Regions from separate parts of the Nocardiopsis mwathae genome, predicted to be linked through region 1. Evidence: predicted binding sites of a transcription regulator. Region 1 holds the regulator's gene; the other holds the start of a gene.
The links. Region 1 encodes LexA, which represses DNA repair genes until DNA is damaged. Its sites were predicted from a motif close to TCGAACANNTGTTCGA; they were not measured.
Positions count from the first base shown of each region.

Region 2: a site for LexA is predicted at 6,029-6,044, ahead of ruvC (crossover junction endodeoxyribonuclease RuvC). Genes of this name have one in related genera too.

Region 1 covers NZ_JACHDS010000001.1:3,291,503-3,299,937, reverse strand. Annotated here, with positions in the region: gene HNR23_RS14225 (long-chain-fatty-acid--CoA ligase) at 1-1, opposite strand, end outside; gene HNR23_RS14220 (DUF6406 domain-containing protein) at 124-582, opposite strand; gene leuS (leucine--tRNA ligase) at 1,024-3,522, shown strand; gene HNR23_RS14210 (hypothetical protein) at 3,530-4,210, shown strand; gene HNR23_RS14205 (hypothetical protein) at 4,350-5,153, shown strand; gene HNR23_RS14200 (alpha/beta hydrolase family protein) at 5,188-6,303, opposite strand; gene lexA (transcriptional repressor LexA) at 6,542-7,207, opposite strand; gene HNR23_RS27510 (LysM peptidoglycan-binding domain-containing protein) at 7,660-8,196, shown strand.
Region 2 covers NZ_JACHDS010000001.1:1,368,877-1,377,311, forward strand. Annotated here, with positions in the region: gene HNR23_RS05510 (phosphatidylinositol mannoside acyltransferase) at 1-943, shown strand, start outside; gene HNR23_RS05515 (glycosyltransferase family 4 protein) at 946-2,091, shown strand; gene HNR23_RS05520 (LemA family protein) at 2,095-2,649, shown strand; gene pdxS (pyridoxal 5'-phosphate synthase lyase subunit PdxS) at 2,845-3,756, shown strand; gene pdxT (pyridoxal 5'-phosphate synthase glutaminase subunit PdxT) at 3,931-4,539, shown strand; gene HNR23_RS05535 (YebC/PmpR family DNA-binding transcriptional regulator) at 4,536-5,285, shown strand; gene HNR23_RS05540 (DUF4282 domain-containing protein) at 5,456-5,911, shown strand; gene ruvC (crossover junction endodeoxyribonuclease RuvC) at 6,136-6,681, shown strand; gene ruvA (Holliday junction branch migration protein RuvA) at 6,758-7,375, shown strand; gene ruvB (Holliday junction branch migration DNA helicase RuvB) at 7,482-8,435, shown strand, end outside.

The DNA of each region.
Region 1 (8,435 bases):
TCGGGCCTCCTACAGCGTGCATCGGTCCAGTGCCCGTGGCGCGTGTGGGCGTCCCCGGCCACCTGAGTGTTCCCGATCACTGTTTTACCGCACGGTAACTTCGGGGGTCGCGGCCGGGTGCGGCTACTCCTGCCGGTCGCCCTGTCCGCCCGTGTCCGGCTCGTCCCGCGTCAGGGTGGCGCTGCCCGGTCCCGCGTCCCCGTTCATCCCGATCTCCGAGACGCGCCAGGTGTCGTCGCCGAGTTTCAGCTCGTCACCGAGGCTGAGCGTGTAGCTCGCCGGGGGCTCGGCGCCGGAGTCGACGGCGATCACCACCGCCGGGTCGTCGCCCTCCTCGTAACCGGTGATCTTGAGCGACAGCGCCGCCGCCTCGTCGGGGCCGGTGCGCAGGTCGAAGGGGATGCCCTCGGTCAGCTGGACGCGGTCGGTGTCCTCACCCAGCACCGGGGCGGGGGACGCGTCGGACGCGGAGTCGATCTCCGGCTCGCCGCCGCAGGCCGCGGCACCGAACGCCAGACCGGCCCCCAGGGCGGCGATGGACATGAACCGGGCGGCTCGGCGGGCCCCTGCGAAGACGGTCATGTTCGACTGATCTCCAACTACTCGTGGACGCTGCGGATCTGGGAGGAGGGTGTGCGACCGGTTCCGTGGCCGCGGCGACGCCGCACACGACAGCGCGGCCGGCGCGACACCGCGCGACGGAGCGGGCGCGGCGGGCGACCGCCCAGGCTGCATTCTCCCACCGGCGCGCCGGCGGGGAGACCGGATCCCCGCCGCACTCAGGGAATCCCAAGGCAGAGGGGCCGAACGCGGGCCGGCGGCCCGGGCGTGGCGGGCGCCGGGCCCGGGCCGCCTGCGATTCCCGTCGAGGGAGATCCGGCAACCGCGCTAACCTGTGAAGCACAGTCACTCGGCTGGAGAGGAACGGACCGCGGGCCCGACCGCGACACACGGGCGGACCGACGCGGGCGCTCCAGACACGATGTGCCCCTCAGTTGCGACCCGGTAGAGGACATTCGAGCGATGACAGCGGTAGGTGGAGACCAGGTGGCGAGCGACGTCTACGACGCTCGCGCCCTCCAGGAGAAGTGGCAGGCGCGGTGGGAGAAGGACGCCCCCTTCCTCGCCGACGACAGCCCGGCCGACGACCGTCCGCGCCGCTATGTCGTCGACATGTTCGCCTACCCCTCCGGCGACCTCCACATGGGACACGCCGAGGTGTACGCCATCGGCGACGTCATCGCGCGCTACGGCTTCCAGCGGGGCGAGAACGTGCTGCACCCCATCGGCTGGGACTCCTTCGGCCTGCCCGCCGAGAACGCGGCGATCCGCAACGACAGCCACCCGGCGGCCTGGACCTACGCCAACATCGAGACCCAGGCCGAGTCGTTCCGCCGCTACGGCATCTCGGTCGACTGGACGCGGCGCCTGCACACCAGCGACCCGGAGTACTACCGCTGGAACCAGTGGATGTTCCTGCGCCTGTTCGGGCGCGGCCTGGCCTACCGCAAGGACGGCCTGGTCAACTGGTGCCCGCAGGACCAGACCGTTCTGGCCAACGAGCAGGTCGTGCAGGGCAGGTGCGAGCGCTGCGGCGCCGAGGTGGTGCGCCGCGGCCTGAACCAGTGGTACTTCCGTATCACCGACTACGCCGATCGCCTGCTGGACGACATGGACCGGCTGGAGGGCGGCAACTGGCCGGACGAGATCCTGACCATGCAGCGGAACTGGATCGGCCGCTCGCACGGCGCCGACGTCCGCTTCGAGATCGACGGCCGTGAGGAGGCCGTCCCGGTCTTCACCACCCGACCCGACACGCTGTACGGCGCCACGTTCTTCGTTGTGGCCGCCGATGCGCCGCTGGCCGACGAGCTGTGCGCGCCCGAGCAGCGCGCCGAGTTCGAGGCCTACCGTGCGCAGGTCGCCAAGCTGAGCGACATCGAGCGGCAGTCCACCGAGCGTCCCAAGACCGGTGTCTTCCTGGGCCGCTACGCGGTCAACCCGGTCTCCGGCGAGCGCATGCCGGTCTGGGCCGCCGACTACGTGCTGGCCGACTACGGCCACGGCGCCATCATGGCGGTGCCCGCCCACGACCAGCGCGACCTGGACTTCGCGCTCAAGTTCGAGCTGCCCGTGCGGGTCGTCGTCGACACCGGCGAACCGCACCCGGCCGAGACCGGTATCGCCACCGCGGGCGACGGCACCCTGGTCAACTCCGGCCCGCTGGACGGGCTGGGCAAGGACGAGGCCGTCCAGCGCATCATCGGCATCCTGGAGGAGCGCGGCACCGGCGAGGGCACCGTCAACTTCCGGCTGCGCGACTGGCTGATCTCCCGCCAGCGCTTCTGGGGCACACCGATCCCGATCGTGCACTGCCCTGACTGCGGCGAGGTTCCGGTCCCCGACGACCAGCTGCCGGTGCGCCTGCCGGACGACCTGAAGGGCGCCGACCTGGCTCCCAAGGGCGTCTCGCCGCTGGCCGCCGCCACCGACTGGGTCAACGTCGACTGCCCCGGGTGCGGCGCCCCGGCCAAGCGCGACACCGACACCATGGACACCTTCGTCGACTCGTCCTGGTACTTCCTGCGCTACTGCTCGCCCAACCTGGACACCGCCCCGTTCGACCGCGAACTCGTCGACCGGTGGGGGCCGGTGGACAACTACATCGGAGGCAAGGAGCACGCCACGCTCCACCTGCTCTACGCGCGCTTCTTCACCAAGGCGCTCTACGACATGGGGCTGGTCGGCTTCACCGAGCCGTTCAAGCGGCTGCTCAACCAGGGCCAGGTCATCAACCAGGGCAAGGCGATGTCGAAGTCCCTGGGCAACGGCGTCGACCTGGGCCAGGAGATCGACAACTACGGTGTCGACGCCGTCCGGCTCACCATGCTGTTCGCCGGCCCGCCCGAGGACGACGTGGACTGGGCCGACGTCTCACCGGGCGCGTCGCTGAAGTTCCTGAACCGCGCGTTCCGCGTCATGGCGCAGGCCGGCGCCGCCTCCGAGCCGGGGACCGAACCGGCCACAGGAGACCTCGCCCTGCGCAAGGCCACCCACCAGACCATCGACAAGGTCACCGCGGCGATCGAGGCCCAGCGCTTCAACGTCGCCATCGCCCGGGTCATGGAGCTGGTGACGGCCGCGCGCAAGGCCATCGACTCCGGCCCCGGCGCCGCCGACCCCGCGGTCCGCGAGGCCGCCGAGGTCATCGCGGTCACCCTCTCGCTGTTCGCCCCCTACGTCGCCGAGGAGGGCTGGGAGCGGCTGGGCCACAGCGGCACGGTCGCCGTGGGCAACTGGCGGGCCGCCGACCCCGCCCTGCTGGTGCAGGACGCGGTGACCTGCGTCGTGCAGGTGGCCAGCAAGGTCCGCGATAAGCTGCAGGTCGCCCCGGACATCTCCGAGGAGGAGCTGGAGCGCCTCGCGTTCGCCTCGGAGAAGGTGCAGGGCTTCATCGGCGGCAAGGAGATCCGCAAGGTCGTGGTCCGGGCACCCAAGCTCGTCAACATCGTCGTGGGCTGACACCGAGGTGGAGCCGAACCCCCAGCAGCCGCAGCGGACGGGCGCCACGGCCGGTCCCTCGGGCGCGGCCGCCTTCCTGAGCACGCCCAGAGCCAGGCGGGCGCTCGCCATGGCCGCCGCCGTGGCCGTCCTCTCCGGGAGTGCGATCACGGCGGGGCTGTGGTGGGGCAAGGACGGACCGGCCCTGGGGGCCGGCCCCGACGACGCCGTCACGACCGCGCCGGAGTGCTCCGTCGTCGAGGCCGGCACCGTGGCCGAGCTGCTGCCCTCCGGGCGGCCGGAGGCCGACGAGCACGGGCCGCTGATGGACGCCGAGGGGACCACGTGCGTGTGGACGTCGGTGGACGCCGACGGTGTACCGCCCCGCGTCCTGGCCGTCGACTTCGAGGCGCGGTTCACCGACCGGGCGGGCGACGTCACCGGCGCGTCCGCGGCCGCCCGGGCGCTGCAGGGCTTCGCCCCGGTCGCCGACCTGGAGGGCGCGGCGCCGCTGCCCCGGCTCGGCGCCGACGCACTGGTCTGGCCCGGCGCCGACGACGGAACGGCCGAGCTGGTGTTCCGCAGCGACAACCTGCTGGTCCGGGTCTCCTACGGGGGTGCCGAGGACAGCGGGGGCGCACCGCTCTCCTTCGCTGCGGCGCGGGACGGCGCCGTCGCCGTCGCCGAGCAGGTCGCCGACGCCCTGTAGGTCGTCGGCCGACCGAGGCGGACCGGTCGGAGGCGGCCATGTCGGACGCTCCGGTCCGCGTCCGGTCTGGGGCGGAATGCCTAGTACCGTGGGCTCCCGGAACGACGAGACGCGTCGGCGCGACCACACGGAGGCGTCCATGGCCCAGCCACCTTCCGGTGGCCCCGAAAGAGGACCGGCCGGACCGAGGGGCGGGCCGCCGATCGATCCGTCCGCCGCCGGGGGAGCGGCGGCCCCGGGACACCTCTCCGGCCCCACCCCGCCGCCGTCCGGGCCGACGGCGCCGCACGGGCCGACGCCGGGGTACATGCCGCCGGTGGAGTCGGCGCCCAAGCAGCGGCGGGGCTGCGCCATCGCCATGATCGCAGGCCTGTCGCTCGCGGTCATCGCCCTGCTGGGCGGCGGGGTGTGGACGGTCATCGTGCTCACCGGCGCCGGGGGCGACTACGAGACCGCGCCGAAGTGCACGATCGCCAGGGGCGAGGCCCTGAACCGGCTGGTGCCCGACCGCACGACCGAGGTCGACCAGCGGATCAAGGACCTGGAGGGCACCGGGCGCGAGGGCCAGGAGTGCCGCTGGGCCACCGCGGAGGACGGCGCGGCCGTTCCGGCCGCGGCCCGCCTGGTCCTCGTGGCCAACGGGGGTGACGCACAGCGCGACGCCGAGGCGCAGGCCGCGGCGGCCCTGCGCGAGGCGCGCAGCGACCACGAGTCGAGCGAGCTCGCCGACCTCGGAGACGAGGCCTACACCTGGGCGGACTCCCACGGCGATTACGCGTGGGGCTGCGTGGGCGTGCGGATCTCCAACCTTTACACCGAGACCTGCTACACGGCCGCGGCCGACTTCAACGCCGACGAGTCGATCTCCGAGGAGGAGGCCCTGGCCGGCGCCGAGGAGCTCGCCCGCGAGGTCGTCCAGGCGATCCTGGACGGCCCGGAGTAGGCACGGGGCGGCCGAGGGCGGGCCGCCCGCCGTCCTAGAGCACCCCGTCGAGGAATTCCCGCAGCGCCGGTTCGACCTCCGGTGCGAACGCGCGGTCGGCATCGAGGGCCGACACGCCTGGGGCGTCGTCGTAGACACGGAGGATGTGGTCGGCGTCGGGGAGGTCCACCCTGCGCGCGTCGGCCTGGCCGGAGAGCCCGTCCATGAGGCGGTCCACATCGCTCTCGGAGATCTGGGCGTCGGCCGTGCCCCACAGCACCAGGGTGCTCGTCTCCGCGGGCAGCTCACGGGCCAGCTCGGCCGGGTCCATGCTGTCGATCGTCCGGAGGAACGGGGCGTTGCCGGGGTTGAGGACGGCGCCGAGCGGTGGTTCGACCTGTTCGGACAGGGGCTCGTCCGCCCGGATCCGGGCGATGCCCTGGCGGAGTTCGGAGAGCATGTCGGTGGCGCCCTCCGCGGTGATCCGCCGGGCCGACTCGGCCGAGCGTACCTGCTCGGTGATCTGGCGGTCGAGGGTGTCGAGGTAGCGGTCGCCCATGGGGGCGGCCAGGACCAGGCCCGCGGGCGGGTGCTCGGCGACCACGTCCGGTGAGCGCAGCGCGAAGAGAGCGCCCTCGCTGTGCCCCACGACGACCACCCGCTCGGGGTCCACCTCCGGCCGGCCGAGGAGCTCGGCGTAGGCGTCGGCCATCTGGCGCTCGAAGACCTCGTAGGGGACGGGGTCGTCGGTGTCACGGTCGCCGAGGCCGGTGCGGCCGCTGCCGAGCTTGTCGTAGCGCAGCGAGGCGACACCGGCGTCGGCCAGGATCCGGGCGAGGTTCAGGTTGGTGTCGGCGCTCGCGCGCAGCTCGCTGTTGCCGTCGCGGTCGGTGGGGCCGCTCCCGGAGATGATGAGTGCGCCCGGGACCGGGGCGTCGGCGGCCGTCTCGGGCAGGGCGAGGGTGCCGTACACGGTGTCGGGGCCGCTGTCGAAGCTCACCTCGCGCTCGACCGGATCGGAGCCGGGGGGGTCGGGCTCGGCCGGGTGGTCGGGGCCGACGCCGCACCCGGTGGCGAGAAGCAGCGCCACCGCCCCTCCGGCTGCGGCCCGGAGGGGCGCCCGGAGGGAGCGAGGGGGTGAAGACGGAGGAGGTGAAGACGGAGCAGGCATGGTCCTACCGTAGGGGGCGCGGCGCGGCGGAGTGCGCGAGCGGCGGGGGAGGGGGAATTCCGCCGTTCTTCGCGTCCGAGTCCATTTCGATATATTGCGGTTCGGAAACGCCGGCCGTCGAATGCGATCCAGAGTGCCGCGGGGATGCGGACCGGCCGGAATCGCGACGGGCCCGCGGTCTCACACGGAGATCACGGGCCCGTCGGCCGAAACGATGCGGCGTCGTTATCCCGGAGGGTCACACCCGCCGCATGACGGCGACGACCTTACCGAGAATGGTCGCGCTGTCACCGTCGATGGGCTCGTAGGCGTCGTTGCGGGGGAGCAGCAGCACGCGGTCGCCCTCCCGCTTGAACACCTTCACCGTGGCTTCGTCGTCGAGCAGCGCGGCGACGATGTCGCCGTTGTTCGCGTCGGGCTGCTGGCGGACGACGACCAGGTCGCCGTCGGTGATGGCGGCGTCGACCATCGAGTCGCCGACGACGTTGAGCATGAACAGCCGGCCCTCACCGACGATCTGCTTGGGCAGGGTCAGGACGTCCTCGATGGACTCCTCGGCCAGGATCGGACCGCCGGCCGCGATGCGGCCGACCACCGGGACGTCGGTCGCGCGGGAGTAGTCGGCCCGGGGGTCGTTCTCCAGTTCATCCCAGGAACGGATCGGCGGTTGCCCTGGAATGCGAATTTCCACCGCCCTTGGGCGATTTTGGTCCCGATAAAGATAGCCTTTACGTTGCAACACCTTCAGTTGGTGCGCGACACTGGACGGGCTCGACAGGCCCACCGCATCGCCGATTTCCCGGATGGACGGTGGGTACCCGCGCTGCCGTACATAGCGGTGGATGCAGTTCAGAACACTCTGCTGGCGGGCCGTGAGCTTCGGCATGGCATCGGTCTGGCCCATGGATTCGTCGGTCTCCGCGGTCGTCGCGGGGGAGCCGGTGGACCAGAGTGCGGTGACGCTTCTCCCGCCCGCCTGAGGTTCGTGCGTTCCGTGGTTGTCCTCCGGCACGGCCGGCCTCCTCGGCGGTCGGTGTTCTGCGTGGGATGTCGGTGTGTTCGTGTCGATCGGCCGACCGCCTCACCGGCGGTGTCACCACCGCCCGCATGCGGGTGCCGCGGCGCGGATGCCCCGGCGGTTGCGCCGATCGAGCATGTCCAACGTTACTGCGTGTGCAGTGCCATATCAAACAAACGTTCGAGATGGTGATGAAAAAATCGCCCGGATGCGATATTAGTCGAACAGCTGTTCTAGCGAACTGGCATTCGAAGGTGATGATCGTGTTCGCACCCCACCCCGTCCCTCCGGCCCCACCCCGCCGGCTTCCCCCTCCCGCGCCGCGCCGGAAGGCTCCCGTGCTCTTCGACTGGGCGGTGGAGATCCCCGAGTGGGCCCACGCCCCCGGTCCGCGCGGCCGTGCCGTGCCGGCCGCCCCGGCGCGTGCTCCCCTCCGAGGGCCCGTCGCCGCCGTTTCCCGCGCGGCCCCGTCCGCCTCCGCCGCCGTTTCCCGCGCGGCCCCGTCCGCCTCCGCCGCCGCCTCCTCCGGCCGTGCGCGCGCTGCGGCGTGCCCCGCCGCGGTGCGACTCACCCGGCGCGGCCGTGTGGTCCTCGTCTCCGCCGCGTCCGCCGTCGCCGTCGCCGGGCTTTCGATGCTCTTCGTGACCTCCGCCGCTGTCGGGGCTGCGGCGTCCGGGGGGCAGCCCGCGGCGCCCCTGCCCGACGGCGCGCCCGCGACGGTGGTCGTGCGGGATGGCGATACGCTGTGGGGGATCGCGCAGCGGGTCCGGCCCGGCGACGACCCCCGCCCGGCGGTGCACGAGATCGTCGAGCTGAACGACCTGCCCGATCCCGATCTCACTCCCGGTCAGGTGCTCCGGCTGCCCGACCACTGACACTCCCGTGCCTGTGGCGTGCCCGTGTCCGCCCCCGCGGCGCCGGGTGCGCCTTTTCGGTGTGCCCGGATCCCGGCGCGGCCTGCCCCGGCGTCCGATCGGCCGCCGCACCGTTCCGTGACTTGCGCGCGGCAGGCGACCCCCGTAGGTTGACCACAACATCTAGTGCTCGCACGGAACAAGCAGACTAGAACTTGTGCTTTAGTAGGTATCCGATCTTTCTGAGTCGTTCGGCGGCG
Region 2 (8,435 bases), 1.9 Mb from region 1:
CCGCAGGATCGGCGGTGTCCGGCAGTTGGAGGCCAACCTGCGCCGGGTCGCCGGGCCCGACGCCACCCTGGCCCAGCTGCGCGCTCTCTCCCGGGCCACCATGCGCTCCTACATGCGCTACTACTACGAGATGTTCCGTCTCCCGGCGATGTCGGCGGAGACGGTCCTGGGGCGGGTCCGCGCCACCGGCATCGAGAGGGTCGAGGAGAACATCCGCGCCGGCCGCGGCGTCGTCGCCGCGCTGCCGCACATGGCCAACTACGACCTCGCCGGGGCGTGGATCGCGATGCGCGGAATTCCGCCCACGACCGTCGCGCAGCGTGTCCGCCCGGAGAGCGTCTACCGGCGCTTCGTCGCCTTCCGCGAGAGCATCGGAATCGAGGTGCTGCCGCTCACCGAGGGAGACGGCGACAACTTCGCCACCCTGGCCCGGCGGCTGGGCGACGGCGGCCTGGTGTGCCTGCTCGCCGACCGCGACCTCACCCGCAGCGGCGTCGAGGTCGAGTTCTTCGGCGAGACCGCCCGGATGCCGGCGGGCCCCGCCGCCCTGGCCGAGCGCACCGGCGCCGCGCTGCTGCCGGTGTCCCTCTGGTACGAGGGAGAGGATATGCGCGTGCGCGTGCACGACGAGATCCCGGTCCCCGGCGAGGGCGGGCGCTCGGCCCGGGTGCACGACATGACCCAGCGGCTGGCCGCGGAGTTCGAGGGGGCGATCGCCGAGCACCCGGAGAACTGGCACATGCTGCAGCGCGTCTTCACCGCCGACCTCGGTGCCGACCGCACCGCCCCCGCCCCGGCGCGCCCGGTCGGCGATCCCGGTCCCGGCGACACCCGCCGCGGCAGCGCGCGCGGCGGGACCCTCGCCACTACCGTGGAGGGAGCCCCCGACGCGCCGGCGGATCCGGTCCCGCCGCGCGACGACGACGTCGGCCGGAGGCGGTGAGGATGCGCGTAGGCCTGGTCTGCCCCTACACGTGGGATGTCCCCGGGGGCGTTCAGCAGCACGTGGGCGACCTCGCCGAAACGCTCATGGAGTTCGGCCACGAGGTCTCGGTCCTGACCCCCTGCGAGTCCGACACGGACCTACCCGACCACATCGTGCCCGCCGGGCGCGCCGTGCCCGTCCCCTACAACGGGTCGGTGGCGCGACTGGCGTTCGGCTTCCGGGTCGCGGCCCGGGTGCGGCGCTGGATCCGCGAGGGCGGGTTCGACCTGCTGCACGTCCACGAACCCGCTGCCCCGAGCCTGTCCCTGCTGGCCTGCTGGGTCGCCGACGGGCCGATCGTCGCCACCTTCCACACCTCCAACCCCCGGTCGCGGGCGATGTCGGTGTCGGCCGCCGCACTGCGCACCGCGCTGGAGAAGATCAGCGGCCGGATCGCGGTGTCGGAGGCCGCCCGCACGACCCTCGTCGCCCACCTCGGCGGCGACGCCGTCCTCATCCCCAACGGGGTCGCGGTCCGGCGGTTCGAGAAGGCCGAGCCGCTGGACGGCTGGCCCGGCGCGGGCGGCGCGATCGGCTTCGTGGGCCGCCTGGACGAACCCCGCAAGGGGCTGGGGGTACTGCTGGACGCGTTCACCGCCCTGGGCCGCGAGCGCGGTGGGCTGCGCCTTCTCGTGGCAGGCCCCGGCGACACCGCCGAGGCGCTCGGGCGCGTCCCCGCCGACCTGCGCGACCGGGTGGCGATGCTGGGGCGCGTCGACGAGCAGGCCAAGATCCGCGCCTACCACTCCGTCGACCTGTTCTGCGCCCCCAACCTGGGCGGGGAGAGCTTCGGCATCGTGCTGACCGAGGCGATGTCGGCCGGGGCCGCCATCCTGGCCAGCGACATCCCGGCGTTCCGCCACGTGCTGCGCGGCGGCGAGGCCGGCCACCTGTTCGCCGCGGGCGACCCCGGCGCCCTGGCCGGGGGTGCCGCCGAACTGCTCGACTCGCCGACCCGCCGCCGCGCCCTGTCGGCCTCGGCGCGGGCCGCGGTGCGCGGCTACGACTGGCGCACCGTCACCGAGGACGTGGTCCGGGTGTACGAGACCGTATTGGCCGGGGCCGCGGCCGGGCCGGTGACCGCCGGACGGCGCGAGGAGGAATGAGCCGTGGCCGAACTGCTCGCCGTCGTCTTCGCGGTCCTCGCGCTGCTGGTGCTGTCGGGCTTCTACGTCTCCTGGCGGGCCGGTCGGCTGGACCGGCTGCACACCAGGGTGGAGACCGCGCAGGCGTCCCTGGACGCCGCCCTGGAGCGCCGCGGTGCCGTCGTCCTGGAGCTCGCCTCGGCGCCCGAGCTGGAGCCGGCCTCGGCGGTGCTGCTGGCCGACGCCGCGGGCAAGGCGCGCCGCGCCGGCGACCGCGCCGCGCGCGAGCTCGCCGAGAGCAACCTGTCGCGCGCGCTGCGCGCGGTGGTGGAGGAGCCCGGCTTCGCCGACGCTATGGCCGCGACCCGCGACCCGGTCGGGGACGACCTGCTGGCCGAGGTCGAGGCCGCGGCCAAGCGCGTCCACCTGGCCCGGCGCTTCTACAACGACGGCGTCGCCAGTGTCCGCGAGGCGCGCTCCAGCCGCCTGGTCACCCTGTTCCGGCTGGCCGGGCATGCACGTATGCCGGAGTTCTTCGAGATGGACGACGAGCCCCCGGCGTGGAGCGCCCCCGCCTGAGCCGGCCGTCGTCCGAGACCGGCCGCGGGACGGACAGAGTGTCGAGAGCCCGCGGCGAAAGGCACCGAAATGTCCTGAGAAAGGTGGGGAGGAGAGGATCTAGTATGGGGGGTGAAGCAGCCCGGATGCGGACCGATCGCGGCGCATCGCGGGCGGGTAATCCCCTCTCCGCTGACGAACTGGGAGTCCGGCACCGTGGCCAACACCGTTGAGAACCCGACCGAGAGCACCGTGGGTACCACCCGCGTCAAGCGAGGCATGGCAGAGCAGCTCAAGAACGGCGTGATCATGGACGTGGTCACCCCGGAGCAGGCCAAGATCGCCGAGGATGCCGGTGCCGTCGCGGTCATGGCCCTGGAGCGCGTCCCCGCCGACATCCGCAAGGACGGTGGCGTGGCCCGGATGTCCGACCCGGACATGATCGACGGCATCATCGAGGCCGTCTCCATCCCGGTCATGGCCAAGGCCCGCATCGGCCACTTCGTGGAGGCACAGGTCCTGCAGTCCCTCGGTGTCGACTTCATCGACGAGTCGGAGGTCCTCACCCCGGCCGACGAGGCCTACCACATCGACAAGTGGGCCTTCACCGTCCCCTTCGTCTGCGGCGCCACCAACATCGGCGAGGCGCTGCGCCGCATCGCCGAGGGCGCGGCCATGATCCGCTCCAAGGGCGAGGCGGGCACCGGCAACGTCGTCGAGGCGACCCGGCACATGCGCTCCATCCGCTCCGAGATCAAGCGCCTGGGCACCCTTGACGAGGCCGAGCTGTTCGGCGCGGCCAAGGAGATGCGCGCGCCCTACGACATCGTCAAGGAGGTCGCGCGCCTCGGCAAGCTCCCGGTCCCGCTGTTCTCCGCCGGCGGTGTCGCCACCCCCGCCGACGCCGCCCTGATGCGCCAGCTCGGCGCCGAGAGCGTCTTCGTCGGCTCCGGCATCTTCAAGTCGGGCGACCCGGCCAAGCGCGCCGACGCCATCGTGCAGGCCACCCTGCACTACACCGACCCCGAGGTCATCGCCAAGGTCTCCCGCGGCCTGGGCGAGGCCATGGTCGGCATCAACCTCGACGAGCTCGACGACACCCAGCGCTACGCCGGCCGCGGCTGGTAGCCCCGCCCGGCCTCACGGCTCCGCCGGGCCCCTGAGACGCAGGGGCCGGCGGAGCCGTGCCGCCGTGTGTCGTGGCCGGAGCACCACAGCGTCTAGGCTGGATGTCCGGGTGGCCGGACGAGCGCGCCCCGGCCACAAGCCCCGGCACCGTGAACCAGCGAGCGAGGGAGTCCGTTGTCCGCCACACCCACCATCGGGGTCCTCGCCCTCCAGGGAGACACCGCCGAACACCTGCATGTCCTCGACGGGCTCGGCGTGCCCGCACGCCCCGTTCTGCGCCCCGAGGACCTCGACGGGATCGACGGCCTGATCCTCCCCGGTGGCGAGTCGACCACGATGTCCAAGCTCGCGGTGCGCTACGAGCTGATGGACCCGATGCGCGAGCGCGTCCACGAAGGGCTCCCGGCCTACGGCACGTGCGCGGGCATGATCCTGCTCGCCGACCGGATCCTGGACGGCACCGCCGACCAGCGGACCGTCGGGGGGATCGACATGACGGTGCGGCGCAACGCGTTCGGGCGGCAGACCGAGTCCTTCGAGTCGAAGGTCGACATCGAGGGGGTCGACGGAGGGCCGCTGGTGGCGGTGTTCATCCGCGCACCCTGGGTCGAGTCGGTGGGCCCGGACGTCGAGGTGATCGGCCAGGTCACCCACGGAGACCGGGCCGGTAGGATCGTCGCGGTACGTCAGGGGGCCCTGCTGGCCACCTCATTCCATCCCGAACTCACCGGGGACGCGCGTATCCACCGGCTCTTCGTCGACATGGTGAAAGGAAACGCATGAGCGGCCACTCCAAGTGGGCCACCACGAAGCACAAGAAAGCCGTCATCGACGCCAAGCGAGGCAAGCTCTTCGCCAAGCTGATCAAGAACGTCGAGGTGGCCGCGCGTACTGGTGGTGGCGACCCGGATGGCAACCCGACGCTGTTCGACGCCATCCAGAAGGCGAAGAAGAACTCGGTCCCGCTGGACAACATCGAGCGCGCCCGCAAGCGCGGGTCCGGTGAGGAGGCCGGCGGGTCCAACTGGGAGACCATCATGTACGAGGGCTACGCCCCTGGCGGCGTGGCCCTGCTCGTCGAGTGCCTCACGGACAACCGCAACCGCGCGGCGTCGGAGGTGCGCGTGGCGGTCACCCGCAACGGCGGCTCCATGGCCGACGCCGGATCGGTGTCCTACCTGTTCACCCGCAAGGGCGTGGTGATCGTACCGAAGGAGGGCACCTCCGAGGACGACGTCACGCTCGCGGTCCTGGACGCCGGCGCCGAGGACGTCAACGACCTCGGCGCGGCCTTCGAGGTCGTCTGCGAGGCCACCGACCTGGTACCCGTCCGCACGGCGCTGCAGGGGGCCGGCATCGACTACGAGTCGGCCGAGACCTCCTTCCTGCCCAGCATGGAGGTGCCCCTCGGTGAGGAGGACGCCAAGAAGGTGATGCGCGTCGTCGACGCCCTGGAGGACTCCGACGACGTCCAGAACGTGTTCACCAACGCCGACATCCCCGACGAGGTCATGGAGAAGATCGGCTGACGGCGCGGCACACCCGCACTCTGCGCCTCGGGCCCCGCTGCACCGCAGCCGGGGCCCGAGGCGTTCGCCGTGAAGGCCCCATCGCCCGATATGGTGGGCGACGCCCAGCCGCGGCCCGGCTCCACGGGCCGCGCCGTCCCCCGATCGAGCAACGGTGAGGAACCAGGCCGATGAACGCGCCCGGAGAGTACCCCTACGACCCCTCCCAGCCCTACGGCTACCACCAGCCGCCGCCCGGCGGCCCGGGTACGCCGCCGCCCGGCGGCCCCTACGGCCCCGGCACCCCGCCTCCACCGCCGGGCGGGGCCGTGCCGCAGGCGCCGGTGCCCAAGGGCTTCTTCGGATCGCTGTTCGATCTCTCCTTCCGGGACTTCGTCACATCCAAGATCATCAAGCTGCTCTACATCCTGTGGCTCGTGATGATCGGCCTGTTCACCCTGAGCGGCATCATCACCGCCTTCACGATCATGGCGATCGAGCCCGTCAGCGGGTTCCTCACCCTGGTCGGCGCCGTCCTCGGCGGTGCCATCGCGGTACTCATCACCCGCGTCGGGCTCGAACTGCTGATCGTGGTCTTCCGCATCAGCGAGGACCTGTCCGCCATCCGCCAGCGCGGCGGCTTCTGAGCCACCCCGCGGGGAGGCCCGCGCCGCGGGCCTCCCCGCGGTTCCCCTGCCGCGGCCTCCGCCCCGGGCATGTCGATGATCCACCGCTGTCCCCACCTGCCGGTAGGCTCGGACCCCGCGAACGGGCGTTCGACGCCCGGCGCGCCCCGAGCCGAGGCGGTACCGCGACCAGCGCCCCACGCCGCGGCGACCACCCCTCGACGGACGACACGGAGGAAGCGCGCGTGCGGGTATTGGGAGTCGACCCGGGTCTCACCCGGTGCGGCATCGGCGTCGTCGACGGCGCCATCGGGCGGCCGCTCGGCCTCGTCGCCGCCGGCGTGGTGCGCACCGCCGCCGACACCGAACTGCCCGCCCGGCTCCTGGGAATCGAACAGGGCATGGAGGCGTGGCTCGACGAGCACCGCCCCGACGCCGTCGCGGTCGAGCGCGTCTTCGCGCAGCACAACGTCAGTACCGTCATGGGCACCGCACAGGCCAGCGCCATCGCCATCACCTGCGCGGCCCGCCGCGGCCTGCCGGTCGCCCTGCACACCCCCAGCGAGATCAAGGCCGCCGTCACCGGCAGCGGCCGAGCGGAGAAATCCCAGGTCCAGCACATGGTCGCGCGGCTGCTCAACCTCGATGCCGCGCCCAGGCCCGCCGACGCCGCCGATGCCGTCGCCCTGGCCATCTGCCACATCTGGCGGGGCGGCGCCCAGGACCGGGTGGCCCGCGCCCAGCAGGAGTTCGCCCGCAAGGTGGAGATGGCGCGGCGTGCCCGCGGATGACGCGGGACCGCGCTCCGCACCCGCCCCACCGCACACCCACCGACCAGGATCCACGAGAGGAAAGTAGGAGAATGCCGTGATCGCGTTCCTCAGCGGCCGCGTGGCGGCCCGGGGCATCGGCACCGCCGTCATCGAGGTGGGCGGCGTCGGCATGACCGCGCAGTGCACCCCCGCCACGCTGGCCGCACTGCGGGTGGGGGAGCCCGCCACGCTGGCCACCTCCCTCGTCGTCCGGGAGGACTCCCTGACCCTCTACGGCTTCGCCGACGACGACGAGCGCGACGTCTTCGAGCGCGTCCAGACCGCCGGCGGGGTCGGGCCGCGCCTGGCCCTGGCCATGCTCGCCGTGCACACGCCCGACGCGCTCCGCCAGGCCGTCGCAGCGGAGGACACCGCCGCGCTCACCCGCGTCCCGGGCATCGGCAAGAAGGGCGCCCAGCGGATCGTCCTGGAACTGCGGGACAAGCTCGGCGCCCCCACCGGCGCACCGGGTACAGCCGACGGCACGGCCGACACCGCGGCACCCGCGGCCGCCGCGCCTTGGCGCCCCCAGGTCGTCTCCGGTCTCGTCAACCTGGGCTGGTCCGCCCGGGACGCCGAGGCAGCCGCCGACGCCGTCGCTCCCCAAGCCGACGAGCGGCCCGATGTCGCCGTGCTGCTCCGCAGCGCCCTGCGCTCCCTCAGCCGCGCCTGACCCCCACCATCCCTTCCGCCGGTTCCGGCAGGATCGACCCGATACGCGGTGACCGCGGTCGGTACCCCCGGGACCGGCGGGAGGAGGAAAGGAAACCGCCGACGCCATGACCGAGCACGAACGCGACATGGTCTCACCCGACGCCGACGCAGACGACCGGGCGCTCGAAGGCGCCCTGCGCCCCCGGAGGCTGGAGGACTTCGTCGGCCAGGAGCGGGTCCGCGAGCAGCTGTCGCTGGTGCTGCGCGGCGCCCAGCGGCGCGGCCGCGCCCCCGACCACATCCTCATGTCGGGCGGACCGGGCCTGGGCAAGACCACGCTGGCCATGATCATCGCCGCGGAGCTCGGCGCACCGCTGCGGATCACCTCCGGCCCGGCCATCGAACGCTCCGGCGACCTCGCGGCGGTGCTGTCCACCCTGCAGGAGGGCGAGGTGCTCTTCCTCGACGAGATCCACCGCATGGCGCGGCCCGCCGAGGAGATGCTGTACGTCGCCATGGAGGACTTCCGGGTCGACGTCGTCGTCGGCAAGGGGCCCGGCGCGACCGCGATCCCCCTCGACATCGCGCCGTTCACCCTGGTCGGGGCCACCACCCGGGCCGGGCTGCTGCCGGCCCCGCTGCGCGACCGGTTCGGGTTCACCGCGCAGATGGACTTCTACCGGCCCGACGAGCTCGAACTCATCCTGCGCCGCTCGGCCGGGCTGCTCGGCGTCGCCCTCGACGACGACGCCGCCGTCGAGATCGCCGGACGCTCCCGGGGCACGCCGCGTATCGCCAACCGGCTGCTCCGGCGCGTGCGGGACTACGCGGAGGTGAACGGCGACGGCCGACTCACGCTCGGCACCGCGCGCGCCGCACTCACCCTCTACGAGGTCGACGGTCAGGGGCTGGACCGGCTCGACCGCGCAGTGCTGGACGCCCTGCTGCGGCGGTTCCGCGGCGGCCCGGTCGGGCTGTCCACCCTCGCGGTGTCGGTGGGGGAGGAGCCCGAGACCGTGGAGGTCGTCGCCGAACCGTTCCTGGTGCGGTCGGGGCTGATCGCCCGCACACCCCGCGGC